Regions from separate parts of the Brevibacillus parabrevis genome, predicted to be linked through region 3. Evidence: riboswitches for the same ligand, from Rfam matches in the RefSeq annotation. Region 3 holds a riboswitch; each other region holds the start of a gene.
What was found. A riboswitch is a leader RNA that binds a small molecule or an ion and turns the genes downstream of it on or off. The one in region 3 is predicted to bind S-adenosylmethionine.

Region 1: another riboswitch for S-adenosylmethionine. It lies ahead of IRJ17_RS15185 (homoserine dehydrogenase); the one in region 3 lies ahead of mtnK (S-methyl-5-thioribose kinase).
Region 2: another riboswitch for S-adenosylmethionine. It lies ahead of IRJ17_RS08075 (sugar ABC transporter substrate-binding protein); the one in region 3 lies ahead of mtnK (S-methyl-5-thioribose kinase).

What each region holds. Positions count from the first base shown of each region.
Region 1 covers NZ_CP064090.1:3,174,180-3,178,703, forward strand. Annotated here, with positions in the region: gene IRJ17_RS15170 (Gfo/Idh/MocA family protein) at 1-238, shown strand, start outside; gene IRJ17_RS15175 (cyclase family protein) at 295-918, shown strand; gene IRJ17_RS15180 (DinB family protein) at 947-1,462, shown strand; cobalamin riboswitch at 1,837-2,034, shown strand; SAM riboswitch class I at 2,735-2,840, shown strand; SAM riboswitch class I at 2,988-3,098, shown strand; gene IRJ17_RS15185 (homoserine dehydrogenase) at 3,178-4,440, shown strand; gene IRJ17_RS15190 (hypothetical protein) at 4,474-4,524, opposite strand, start outside.
Region 2 covers NZ_CP064090.1:1,691,591-1,696,114, reverse strand. Annotated here, with positions in the region: gene IRJ17_RS08080 (sugar ABC transporter ATP-binding protein) at 1-1,124, opposite strand, end outside; gene IRJ17_RS08075 (sugar ABC transporter substrate-binding protein) at 1,202-2,221, opposite strand; SAM riboswitch class I at 2,346-2,466, opposite strand; gene IRJ17_RS08070 (ATP-binding protein) at 2,666-3,922, shown strand; gene IRJ17_RS08065 (GNAT family N-acetyltransferase) at 3,945-4,524, opposite strand, start outside.
Region 3 covers NZ_CP064090.1:1,962,416-1,966,939, forward strand. Annotated here, with positions in the region: gene IRJ17_RS09315 (sigma-70 family RNA polymerase sigma factor) at 1-199, shown strand, start outside; gene IRJ17_RS09320 (anti-sigma factor) at 196-1,413, shown strand; SAM riboswitch class I at 1,506-1,651, shown strand; gene mtnK (S-methyl-5-thioribose kinase) at 1,801-3,030, shown strand; gene mtnA (S-methyl-5-thioribose-1-phosphate isomerase) at 3,027-4,067, shown strand; gene IRJ17_RS09335 (GNAT family N-acetyltransferase) at 4,221-4,524, shown strand, end outside.

The DNA.
Region 1 (4,524 bases), 1.2 Mb from region 3:
AATCAACCATCTCACGCGTATCGAGATTCGCTACCGCGACGGGAGGATCGAGGATGTGACCAGGCCCCAGACGCCCAAAACGATGCACTACGAGATCAGAGAGTTCATTCGCTTGGCTGAGGCAGGCTTGAGAGAGTCAGAGACAAATTCACATACAGCTTCCCGCTGGGCCATGGAGGTCATGGACGAAGCGCGAAGACAAATCGGTGTTGTGTACCCTGCTGATTTGCCGCGTTGAAGGAAGGGAACAGCTAAATCATAAAAAAGCAGGAAAACAAGGGGGGCGAAAACGCGATGAGAATGTTCGATGTGACGGCACCAATCTTTGAAGGCATGACGGTGTACAAGAACAAGCCGGAAAAGCAACCGAAAATACAGACGGTTACGAATGGGTACGTAACCGAGTCCAGAATCGATATGGATGTGCACTCTGGCACCCACGTAGATGCGCCGCTGCACATGGTGAACGATGGAGAGACATTTGAGAGCATCTCGCTGGAAAAACTGGTCGGGAACTGCCGGGTGCTTGACTTGACGCACGTTGAAGACCAGATTGGCCGGGCTGAGCTGGAAAAGTTTGATATCGCCCCGGGAGAGTTTCTCCTGTTTCAAACGAAAAATTCGCAAGACGACGCCTTTTCGTTTGAATTTGTTTATTTGGCGCACGATGGCGCTGCTTATTTGGCTGAAAAAGGCGTACGGGGAATTGGCACGGATGCTTTGGGGATTGAACGGAGCCAAGAGGGGCATCCGACGCATAAAACGCTGTTTGCCGCAGGTATCGTCGTGATCGAAGGGCTGCGTCTGCGCGATGTGCCACCGGGCCTCTACTTTATGGTGGCTGCTCCGCTGAAGCTTGTAGGAACAGATGCAGCTCCTGCGCGGGTGCTGCTGTTTGAAGGCTGGCAAGAAGGATAAATAGAGAGAAGCCGAGGAGGACATGAGCATGCTGATTCGCCCAAACCGGGAGGAGTACCAAGATTATTTTGCTACCTACGTCAGTCAAGTGCCAGAAGGTGATCTGCTGACGATTCTCGAACAACAGGCAGCACAGACAGGGGAGATGTTCGCCGGATTGACAGGGGAACAAATCGATTATCGCTACGCTCCGGGCAAATGGACGGTAAAAGAAGTGCTGGGCCATATCATCGATACCGAGCGAATCATGAGCTATCGCTTGCTGAGAATCGCCAGAGGGGATCAGACTGAGCTGGCGGGGTTCGATGAAAATACGTATGTAGCAGAAGGCTTCTATCAGGAGCGCAGTCTGACGGATTTGCTCGCAGAATACAACGCTGTGCGACAGTCGACGCTGGCCCAACTGCGGGGGATCGCTGCCGAGGCGTGGACGAGAACGGGCACAGCAAATGGCAATAAGCTGTCGGCACGCACATTGGCCTATATTATCGCCGGACACGAGGCGCACCACTGTAGAATTTTGCGGGAACGGTATTCGCTGTAAGCCGGGAGAAGCCCGCTGTTTCGCTTTCTGTGTGTCGCTTTTCGTTACTCGCTTTTCGTTACTCGCTTTTCGTTACTCGCTTTTCGTTACTCGCTTTTCGTTACTCGCTTTTCGTTACTCGCTTTTCGTTACTCGCTTTTCGTTACTCGCTTCCGTTACTCGTTTTGCGTTACTCGTTTTGCGTTGCTTGTTTTCTGCTGCTTGTTTTCCGTCGCTCATTTTCTGTTTCTCGTTTTTTGTTACTCGCTTTTCGTTTCTCGTTTTTCGCTTTCCAGCTGTCGCTGCGTGTTCCTCGCTATCTTTTCGCTGCCGCTCGCAACTTGCCCTCCCTATCTCGGCAATGGTAGGGTACAATAACAGTAGTGATTTTTCCAATTTCATATGTGGGAACAGGTTCCTTGAGGTATATCGCCGCAAGGATAATAGGGAAGCTCGGTGCAAATCCGACACGGTCCCGCCACTGTAAGAGGGGAGTTTTGCGCATACAGGCCACTTGTCCAGACTTGGATGGGGAAGGCAGCGCCAGACGATGATCCCAAAGTCAGGAGACCTGCCTGTTTCGACGACACTGATGGACCTACGGGAGATAGGGAGGTGTTAGAGGACTCGCCATGACAGCAGGGGGACGAATACGTTTCTCTTTGCTTGCGCATTTTCTAACGATCGTATCGGTCGTCGGAAAATGCTTTTTTTGTTTGGGGGATTGGTGTGGTCTGTCGAAGGGGGCAACTTGTCTCGGAATTGATGCGATTAATCGAGGCGCTGGAGTAGCTTCGCGATAGAAGCGGCTAAAATCGAAAGAGCTGAGCTGAAGCTGCCTCTCGCTTGCAGCGGTTCGTCGAATGGACCAGGGCGTCTCGCGGTTGATCTACCTGTCAAAGAGGCTACGATGACTCGCGATTAAATTCAACTTGACTAGATCTTGTACGAATGTGAGGGATCGCAAGCTTGCGAACCGGAGCCTTTTTAAGGATATCGTTGCCAGATTGTCGCCGTGAAAAAGGAGGGAGTGGCGTGGTTCAGCTTTTCATATGTCCATGGTGCGGCTATGTTGAAGAAAAAGAGGTGCCGGAGGAAAGCGAAGCAGGAATCGTTACGTGCGCTTGCTGCAACACGGCGGAGGTGGAAAGTGTGTTTGCGCGTGGAAACGGCTGCTTTGCTGAGGGAGTTGCCGTCCGTTCTTCCTGCTTGCGAGTCTTGTCAGCAAACAAAAAGAATTGTGTTGACGAATGCATTGGAATTTCTTAGAATAGGCTCAATAGCAAATCATAGTTCTTATCCAGAGAGGTGGAGGGTCTGGCCCGATGAAGCCCGGCAACCGTTGCTTTTGCGACAAGGTGCCAATTCCTGCGGGACGTTTCGTCTCGATAGATAAGAAGCGGGTGCCTCGTAGCAGTCAAGACGAACCTTCTTCTTAGCGGAGAAGGTTTTTTATGTATGAAAAAGTGGGAACGAGGCAAACATTTGCCCAATTTCAAAGACAAGAGAGAACTGACATCTAGCAAAGAACAAAAATTCATAGTTTTCTTTATCTAGAGAGGTGGAGGGACTGGCCCGATGAAGCCCGGCAACCGTTACGCAGTTTGTGACAAGGTGCCAATTCCTGCAGGACGAAAATCGTTCTGGGAGATAAGGAGAAGGACCTTGATGCCAAACCTTCTTCTTAGCAAGAAGGTTTTTCTTATTTTTCCAAAACATGACATGAGGTGGTAATAATGAGCGCAGGTGTAATCAAAGTAGGATTGCTGGGATTGGGAACAGTAGGGGGCGGCGTCATCAAAACGATTCGCTCGCAACAGGAGAAGCTGGCGCAGCGGTTGGGCAAACGGATCGAGATTGTCAAAGCATTGGTTCGCGATTCGGAAAAAGAACGGGCGGTTCAGGTTGATCCTGCGCTTTTGACTACCGATTTTGAGGATGTGCTAAAAAGCGATGTGGACATTGTCGTGGAGGTAATGGGCGGTGTCGAGCCTACGTATGATTACGTGCGTGCCCTGATTGAAAAAGGCTGCCATGTGGTAACGGCGAACAAAGAGCTGCTCGCCAAACGCGGCCCTGAGCTTGTCGATCTGGCTAACCAGCATCAGGTGCATCTGGCTTATGAAGCGAGCGTGGCTGGCGGGATTCCGATTTTGAGCGTGCTGCGGCAGTTTTTGCGCACAAATGACATCCAAGGAGTTCGCGGTATTCTCAACGGGACGACGAACTTCATCTTGACGAAAATGGAGGCGGAACAGCTCTCTTATCAGGAAGTGCTGAAGCAGGCGCAGGAGCTGGGCTATGCGGAAGCTGATCCGCGTTCGGATGTGGAAGGTTTCGATGCCATGTACAAATTGTACATTCTTGCGCAGCTTGTGTACGGGGAGTCGTTGCCGCTTGCGGATGTCGTGCGTAAAGGAATCGCCGATTTGTCTGCCGGACACATCCGGATCGCAAGTGAGCTGGGTTACCGGATCAAGCTGATTGCCCAGGCACAAAAAGCCGAGCAAGGCATCCGCCTCTCGGTTCAGCCGACTGTGCTGCCCATTGCCCATCCGTTGGCGCAAATCCAGGATGCGTTCAATGCGGTGCAGCTCTCCGGGAACATCGTGGGCGACCTGTTGTTTACGGGCCGGGGTGCAGGCGAACTGCCGACCGCAAGCGCTGTCGTTGAAGATTTGGCTTACTTGTTGACCCAGCCATTTACGCCGCATCCTGTTTGGACAGAAAAAAATGCCGCGGCTCAGTTGGAGCAAGGGCAAGACGAACGGGTGCTGTGTTATTTGGAAGGCTCGTGTATCGCCGCCACACCTGATCGCGTGCTGCATTTCTTGCGGGAGGCTGGCGTGAACGTGACGAAATTGAAGGTGCAATTCGACTTGGGCGGTGTGCTGCGCGCGGGCTTGATCGTTACAGGTATTCGCGCAGAGCATGAGCAAGTGCTGAAAAGTGACTTCGGACTTTCCGTGCGCTGCTTCCCGCTGATCGAATCGGCATAGCTCGCAGTCTGTCTAGATCAGCGCTGATCCTTTCTACTTGCTTTTTTTATCCGAGAGCTGTTGATCGGTATCTGAAGGCCCGTT
Region 2 (4,524 bases), 270 kb from region 3:
TGCTTCGCTTCTGCCCCTCTGCGGACAAATCCGAGCCGCGACCACTTCTCCAAAGCGGAGACAGACAAGTTGTTCTGGACAGATTCCTCGACAAAAATGCCTTCTTTGCGCCGTTCTTCCGGTACGAGGACGATTCCCGCATCAACAGCGTCCTTCGGCGACCGCAGCCGCACCTCTTTGCCGCTCAGCCTGACTTGTCCCGCCTCGGCGGTATCCGCTCCGAACAAAAGTCTCGCCAGTTCCGTCTTCCCGGCTCCAACCAGCCCGACAATCCCGACAATCTCGCCTTCGCGAACGCTCAAATCGGCGCGGCGAACCTTGCCGCCAGCCACTCCCGCAGCTTCCAGAAGCACCCCGCCTACAGGCACTTCGACTTTCGGGAACTCTTCCTCGAAGCTTTTGCCCAGCATGTTGCCGATGACCTCATCCATCGTCGTGTGGGACGTCTCGCTCGTCACGATCAGTTGACCGTCCCGCATGATCGTGATTCGGTCGCATATCTCAAAAATTTCCGGCAGGCGATGGGAAATGTAGATGATCCCGACACCCGCTTTTTTCAACTGGTCAATGATGAGAAACAGCCGCTCGCTCTCCTTCGTGCTCAACGGAGCTGTCGGTTCGTCAAAAATGACGTACTTCGCTTTTTGCACGGTCGCGCGGGCAATCAGGATCAGTTGCTTTTCGGACAGCGTACATTCCTCGACGAGCATGCGCACAGGGATGGAAAAGCCGAAGCTCTGCAAAATGCTTTCCGCTTCCTTGTGCAAGCTCGGCCAGTTCATGAATCCTTTGCGGCCTGCCGAGACAATCTGATCGAGCAAAATGTTTTCCGTCACGCTCAAGTACGGGATCAGCGCCGTATCCACTTCCTGGTACACGCACTGGATACCTAAAGCTTTCGCATCCTGGGGCGATTGGATCGACACCTCTTTGCCATCAATCGTGATGCTCCCCCCGTCAGACTGATACGCGCCCGTCAAAATTTTCATCAAGGTACTTTTCCCCGCCCCATTCGCCCCTAAAAGCGCATGAACCTCGCCAGCCTTGACCTCAAAATCGACCGAACGCAGCGCAGGAACGCCGGAGAACTGCTTCACAATCCCTTTCATCTGCAAGCTGGACACTTTTCGCCCCCCCTTAAATAAGCAAGATTCCCGTTGACTGATCAACGGGAATAGCCAAATCAACCAGCTCTATATGCTTACTTGCCCCACTCTTTCACGTACTGGGACAAGTCGCCCATTGTCACTTTTTTGTCCTTAGGCAAATCTTCTTGTTTCACCAGCACCGGATTCAGCTTCACGCTGTCTGGCACTTGCTCGCCTTTGATTTTTTGGAAAATAGCCGCTGCGTGAGTGCGTCCGATGTTCGATGGATCTACGGCTGCAGTCGCTGCCCATGGCGAATTTGCTTCCTGGATCAGTTGCAGGTCTTCATCACTCAGGTCGATGCCGTATACTTTGATTTCTGTGCGGCCTGCTTGCAAGATCGCACGGGTTGCCCCTTTGGCAAATTCATCCCAAGATGCCCATACAGCCGTGATGTCGCCTTTGTTCGGATATTTTTTCAGGATGGCTTCCATCTGTGCTTGGGTATCCAGCGCCGTGTTGTTTGTCGCGGAACCGAAAGCGGCGACTTCCTTGATATCCGGATATTTTTTCAGGAACGCTTCATAAGTCACCTGACGTTTTTCCATCGGGGCAAAGCCTGCCACCCAAATTTTCACGATGTTGCCTTTGCCGCCGGAATCTGCCGCCAGCTTTTCCAGGCTCAGTTCTGCCAGCTTGTTGTCGTCTTGCTCGACAATCGGCACGCCAGGCAGCTTGATGTCTGTGTCGAACAGAACGACCGGGATTTTTTTGTCGACAGCTTTTTGCGTACCTTGTTGCAACGCTTCCGCTGTACCGTGGTCGATCAGGATGCCGTCGAAGTTTTGGTTGACCGCAGCGTCAAGATTCGACGCCATTTTCGACAAATCCGTATCTGCGTTGAATACTGTCAGCTCTCCGCCGTTTTTCTCGACTTCCTGCTTCACACCGTTAATGTATTGAGCCGAAAACGTTCCTACATTTTGGCGCATGATCAGGGCAATCCGTTTCGCTTTTTCGCCGGAAGCGCCGTTTGCCGCCGTGTTTTTCGTATCGGCTCCGCCGCCGCACGCGGTCAAGGCCACCGATACTGCCAGTACGAGTGATGTGATAAGGCCCAGTTTCTTTTTCATCGAAAAATCCCCCTTTTTCTTTGTTCCTTGTTGTGCTGCAAGCCGAGGAGGCGACGACCTTCCCTTTCCAAAAGGAAAAGCCTCTTTCAACAGATGAAAGAGGCTTGATCGACAAGATTCGCGCCTCTTATCTGTCAGGTATCGCTACCTGTTGGAGTTAGCACCTTGGCTCGCAAGACATTGATCTTGCCAGCTAGGTTGCCGGGCGTCATAGGGCCATTCCCTCAGCCTTCTCTGGATAAGAGTAGTTATTATTTTCGAAACCTTTGTATTAGTATATAGAGACTATAATCCGTGTTTTACCCATCTGTCAACTAGGTTTTTAAAACTTTTCTCCTTTAAATTTATTCCGTCGGCGCGTCCAAATTTTGGAGGAATCGTGTAGGCTCTTGTCGAAATATCGTAGATTGAAGCAGCCATGCAAATTTGCGATGGGGATGTCCGATGATTCTACTAAAAGAAGTAATTTTGCAGATGTTTTTTGCTCTGACGCCATTTGTCCTGTTCAATATTTATTACCGCGACCGAATGCGCAATTACAGCCGCGCTTTCATTCTTGTGACCAGCTCGATTTGCATGTTTCTGGCCATGACCTTCGCGACCAGCGTCTCGGAAGGCGTGATTTTCGATATCAGGCACATCATCGTATTTTTTGCCCTAGTCTATGGGGGAGTGCGGATCGCGCTGGTCTTGCTGATCGAGTCCGCGCTATACCGCTATTATTTGGGTGGTGAAGGCATCTGGCTCGCGCTGCTTGCCCTGGTTGTCACCTTTGCCATCTCCCTCCTGATGTATCGGCGTTACAAAGCCAGTTATCGGAAAACACTGTATATTTTTTTGACGGGCGCGCTCTTTTCCCTGGTAGCTTTGGGGTTGACCTATCTATACTTTCCCACCTATGTATCCCATCATCCTGCCTACTACTTGTTCGTGATCCCCGTTCAAAACTTTGTCGGAATTTGGCTTTTGTTGTCGCTATTTAGCAAGTGCGTATCCGACAAAGAACTGTTTATTCGACACGCCCAAAATGAAAAAATCGAAACGATGAGCCATGTCGCCGCATCGCTTGCTCACGAGGTGAGAAATCCGCTCACAGCGGTCAAAGGATTTTTGCGCCTGATCCAGGAAAATCCCGAGAATATTACGAAAACCGATCAGTACATCCGCATCAGCATGGACGAAATCCAGCGGACGGAAGCGATCCTGACCGAGTATCTCGCTTTGTCCAAGCCGCTCAAGGAGCGCACCGAGCTAATCAACGTATGCGACCAGCTTTACGTCGTGCGGGAAGTCATGCTGCCTTTTGCCAATATGCACAATGTCGAGCTGGAGCTGCAAGCTTATGAAAAGCCTGTCACGATTCTGGCCAATCCCGACGAGTTCAAACAAGTCTTGGTCAACTTCATCAAAAATGCGATCGAAGCTTGTGAGGAGACGGTCAACGGCAAAGTGTCCCTCTCGCTGTTCATTGAGAAAAGCAACGCCATGCTGATCATCAAAGACAACGGCATCGGGATGGACGAAGGCCAGATCAAACGCCTCGGGTCCATTTATTTCTCGACGAAAACAAGCGGAACCGGTCTCGGGCTTACGTACTCCTATCACGTCATCCACGCGTTCGGCGGGTCGGTAAGCGTGTCCAGCAAGCCAAAAGTCGGAACCAAATTCACGATCACGTTTCCGTATCACGCGCAACCCTAGCCGTCAGTCGAGTGATCTGGGCTTAAACGAGCGACCTGGTCATGAATACTTGCTTGGCCATCACGTCAAAACCCGCCCTTTGCAAAATGCGGATGGTCATTTCGTTGGAAGCTGGCAAATTGACCGTGAGGCGATACAGCTCCTTGTCCCATGGCGAAAAGACATGGGCAAGAGCACTTCTGACAATCGCCTCCCGGTCGGCCCGTTCCGGCCTTGCCTCACACTGAAACAGCAAGGCTGTCGTTTGTTTTCCGTTTTCAAAAATCCGTCTGTACAAGGCATAGCCGATTACTTGTTTGTTCTCATCGCGGACGAGTACCGCTTGCTTGTTCTCAATCGTTCTCCACTGAATATCCCAAAGCGGTTTGGTCCAAAAGTCCAATGAATACACGTCATCCGGCATGCCTTCAAGCAATTCGTAGGACGGACTTGCTTCCTTTTGCAAAGCGGAAAGCACGCCTTCTTCTGTGGAAGACGCCTCGACGTTTTTCAGCGAAGTTGGATGTGACCGCTTGTGGTCATGAGCTTTTTGTTCCAGAAAAATCGACTGGTCACAGACGGCGAAGCCTATTTTCTCGTACAAGGCTATCGCCCTATCGTTC
Region 3 (4,524 bases):
TCAGGAATTGTGGAAAGAGGCATATGCGCATCTGGAGCAATTGCCGCCCAAGCAACGACAGGTCATTTTGCTGTCAGCCATGCAATTTTCCTACGCGGAAATGGCAGAGGTGTTGGAGATCGAACTGGCGGACGTCAAACGCTCGCTGTTTCGCGGTCGGCAAAAGATGCGGAAGCTGTGGAAGGAGGAAGGGCCATGACGCACCAAAACGGTCATGATCGCGAGCAAAAGCTGCTCGCTTATTTGAGAGGGGAACTGACAGGGGAAGAAGCAAAGCGGCTTGGCGAGGAGCTGGCAGCCGATGAGGCATGCGCAGAGCGGCTGGAGCGGCTTTTGCTGGGCGAAGAAGGAGAGCAGCAACCACGGGAACTCGACGCGCTGGACGAGGGCGGGCACAGCCAGCTTTCCGAAGCGAAGCAGAGGGCGATTGTCCGGCGGGGAAAATGGAAAAATCGCTTGCTCAGTTCCGTGTACGCTTTTGCCATCCCGTTTGTAATTGGCGTGGTATTTCTGGGCGTCAACGGATGGGTAGGGTCGTCGATGCACGATGATCTGCACCGGGTAGCGAAGGACATGGTCAATTTTACGCAGCCGGGTGTCAGCGTGGGCAGCAGCGGCGCGCAGGTGGGACTGCTGTACGGCAGCATCCAGATGGAGCTTCGCGAGCGAGTAGGGGCGGACATCAAAAACGCAGGCCGCTTTGAAAGCACCAACGTGTTGTGGAACGTCAACGCCAAGCCGCAATGGACCAACGGAGTGAGGGAGCAAAAGCTGTTTTTCCGCTATCCGCTTCAAAGCGGGCAAAAACCGGACGCAGACGAACTGGCGCATTGGCGCACGCCAGCCTGGACGACTTTGGAGAAGCTCCCCGAAGGAACCGTTGCCCAGTTGGCTGTCTCTTTTGCTGATTTTTTGACGTACGAGCAGTATTATGAGCGAATCTCCCGCTACATCAGCTCCGCCAACCAGGATACGGTCTGGTTGGCAGTGGACACCGGAGTGGAAGCCAGGCACGAAGACCAAAAAGACGGCTACCTGCTCTTGGGGCCGGGAGAAGCATGGGGATTTGCGGAGCACGAGCTGAATTACGGAGCGGCTCCGATTCAGGTCAACGGAGAAGGAAGCCGACGGATGGCAGCCTTTTTGGGGGAAATGGCCTACCTTGTCGAGCAAAAAAGCCTCGCGCGCGACATGGGACAATATTTGGTCTCGCGAAGCGATCCGCAAGTCGAGGAGCGCTATCGCTACTTGCAGGAAAAAGGCGTTCGCCTCTACGGAGCAGTCCTGACCGGACCGACGAAGGAACTGCTCAAACTCAAGGATGAGAAGTCGATTACCGCTGCCTTTGTCGGCCAAATTGACTGGTGGAACTGGGATCGCCCGGCTGCTTCCGGCACTCAGCACGTCTGGTAGGAGAGAAGCGCGGTTTGCGAAAAAAGGGTGTTGACATCGTGGAACGGCAGGTTGTATGATTCAAACTAAATCAAAACCGCATACGTTTGGATACCTTATCCAGAGAAGGTGGAGGGACTGGCCCGATGATACCCGGCAACCGACACGACGCTATTTCAACGCGAGCAGCGGCTGAAACAAAAAGCGACGTGCACGGTGCTAATTCCTGCAGAAACAAAAGTGGTCTGGAAGATAAGGGGGACATGACACGTTTATTATACGTGGCGACAGCGACCTCTTTTCTTCGGGAAAGAGGTCTTTTTTGTGCGTTTGGACACGGATTCCTGACCATTTTGTCATTCCGTTCGAGATAGAGAAAAAAACGATTTGTGAGGGGAGTAATCAATCATGGCATACCGCGCATTGACTGAGCAGGAAGCAGTAGAGTACGTAAAAGGCTTGCCGGGTCTGTTTACAGAAGGAGCAGAGCTGACCAGCCGCGAAATCGGTGACGGGAATCTGAACCTCGTGTTCGATATCCAGGAGCCGGCTACCGGAAAAAAAGTCATCGTGAAGCAAGCGTTGCCGTTTGCGAGAGTCGTGGGAGAATCATGGCCGCTGACGATTGACCGTGCCCGCATCGAGAGTGAAGCGCTCCGCATCCAGCACAAATACGTGCCTGACCTGGTGCCGGAAGTATACCACTTCGATCAGGAGCTGGCGCTGACGGTGATGGAGAACGTAGGCGACCACGTCATCATGCGCAAAGGCTTGATTGAGGGCAAGCGCTACCCGCTTTTTCCGAAGCAGATCGGACGTTTTCTCGCGCAAACCTTGTTCTACACATCCGATTTGGGGGCGCATCCGTACGACAAAAAAGCGCTAGTCGGAACATTCATAAATCCGGAATTATGCAAAATCACAGAAGATCTCGTCTTTACCGACCCGTATGAAAATGCGCCGACCAACGACTTTAACCCGCTGATCCGCAAAGAAGTAGAGGCCATCTGGAACAACAAGCCGCTCAAGCTGGAAATCGCCAAGCTGAAATTCGATTTCCTGACTCGCGCAGAAGCACTTTTGCACGGCGATTTGCACACAGGCAGCATCTTCATCACCGAGAGCAGCCTGAAAGCGATCGACCCCGAATTTGCCTACTACGGGCCGATCGGTTTTGACATCGGTGCCGTTATCGCCAACCTGCTGCTCAACTACGCCGGTCAGCACGGCTTGCAAAATGACCAAGGAGAACGCGACTCCTACCGCGAATACTTACTGGAAACGGTTGAAGATGTCTGGAACGAATTTGTTTCCCAGTTTGTCCAGCTCTGGCACAAGCAGGCTAAAGAACGCAGCGCTCATGTCGAGGGCTTGTGGCAAAGCTACGTGAAACGACTGATTCAGGATACGGCAGGCTATGCCGGATGCAAAATTTTGCGCCGTGTGATCGGCCTGGCAGGAGTGGCTGATCTGAATGCCATCGCAGACGCCGAAAAACGCGCCGAAGCAGAACGACTGGCGCTGGCGATCGGGGAAGCGCTGATTCTCGGACGCAACGACATTGAGGAATCGACAGACATCACGGACATCGTCCGCAACGTAACCGCACGCTACTATCAGGAGGCAACGACAGTATGACAACCAGTACACAAACAACGCCAGTCAAGTGGGAAGACGACGTACTCGTTTTGCTTGATCAGACGCGTTTGCCAGTAGAAACGATTTATTTGCAGCTGACGACCGCCGAACAAGTATGGGGCTCGATTCGCCGCCTGGAAGTGCGCGGAGCACCGGCAATCGGCATGGCCGCCGCCTACGGACTGTATTTGGGAATCCGCGGCAGCGAAGCGCAAACGTATGAACAGTTTTGGCAAGAGCTGAACAGCCAGGCAGACTATTTGGGAACGTCCCGGCCAACTGCTGTGAATCTGTTCTGGGCGCTTGACCGGATCAAAGCACGCGTGCAACAAAACTCCGCCTTGCCCGTTGACGAGCTGAAAAAAGCTGTGCTCGACGAAGCACTGGCGATTCAAAAAGAAGACGCAGAAGTATGTCGCACGATCGGCGAACATTTGCTGACGCTGTTGCAAGACGGCATGGGCGTGCTTACACACTGTAATCCGGGTGCGCTGGCTACTGCTGCATACGGTACGGCTACCGCTCCTTTCTATTTGGCAAAAGAACGCGGGTGGGATTTGAAAGTATACGCCGACGAGACGCGCCCCGTATTGCAAGGCGCTCGCCTGACCGCCTATGAATTGCAGCAGGCTGGGATTGACGTCACCTTGATTTGCGACAACATGGCAGCTATGGTCATGTCGCAAGGCAAAGTGCAGGCCGTTGTCGTGGGAACAGACCGTGTAGCGGCCAACGGCGACGTCGCCAACAAAATCGGCACGTATGGAGTAGCCGTTTTGGCAAAAGCGCATGGCATTCCTTTCTATGTAGCGGCGCCGCTGTCCTCTGTCGATCTGGCGACGGCGACAGGTGCGGAAATTCCGATTGAGGAACGTCCGGCAGAAGAGATCACACACGGCTTGGGCAAACAGGTAGCACCGGATGATATCAAGGTGTACAATCCGGCGTTTGACGTGACGCCAGCCCAGTACATTACCGCAATTGTGACAGAGACGGGCATTTTCAAGCCGGAAGAGATCGCGAAAAGCAAACAATAGTCCGTCGTATCAGGAGCGTCTGCCTTTTTATGGCGGGCGCTTTTTTTCAGGAATAGATCGTCTGATTCTTGCTAAATTATGGAACCAGCCGCATAATCGAGCGTAAGAAGTTGCTTGCCCGTTGAAAGCGAATGAGAAGGAGGAGCGGTTATCATGAGAACGATCCCGATTTCCGAAGAAGCATTTCTCAAACAGTTGGAGTTGTCGGATGCCAGCGAAATGTTTTGGCTCACCGATACGAACCGATCCTACCTCAAAGAGTGGCTGCCTTGGCTGAATTACACGAAGTGCGAGGATGACACGAGCTATTTCATCCAAAGAACGATTCAACAGTATGACGACAATCAAGGGATTCACTACGGAATCTGGTATAACGGACGGATGGCCGGGACTCTCGGTGTGCACAATCTGGACTGGATCAACAAGAAGACATCACTGGGCTATTGGCTTGGCGCCG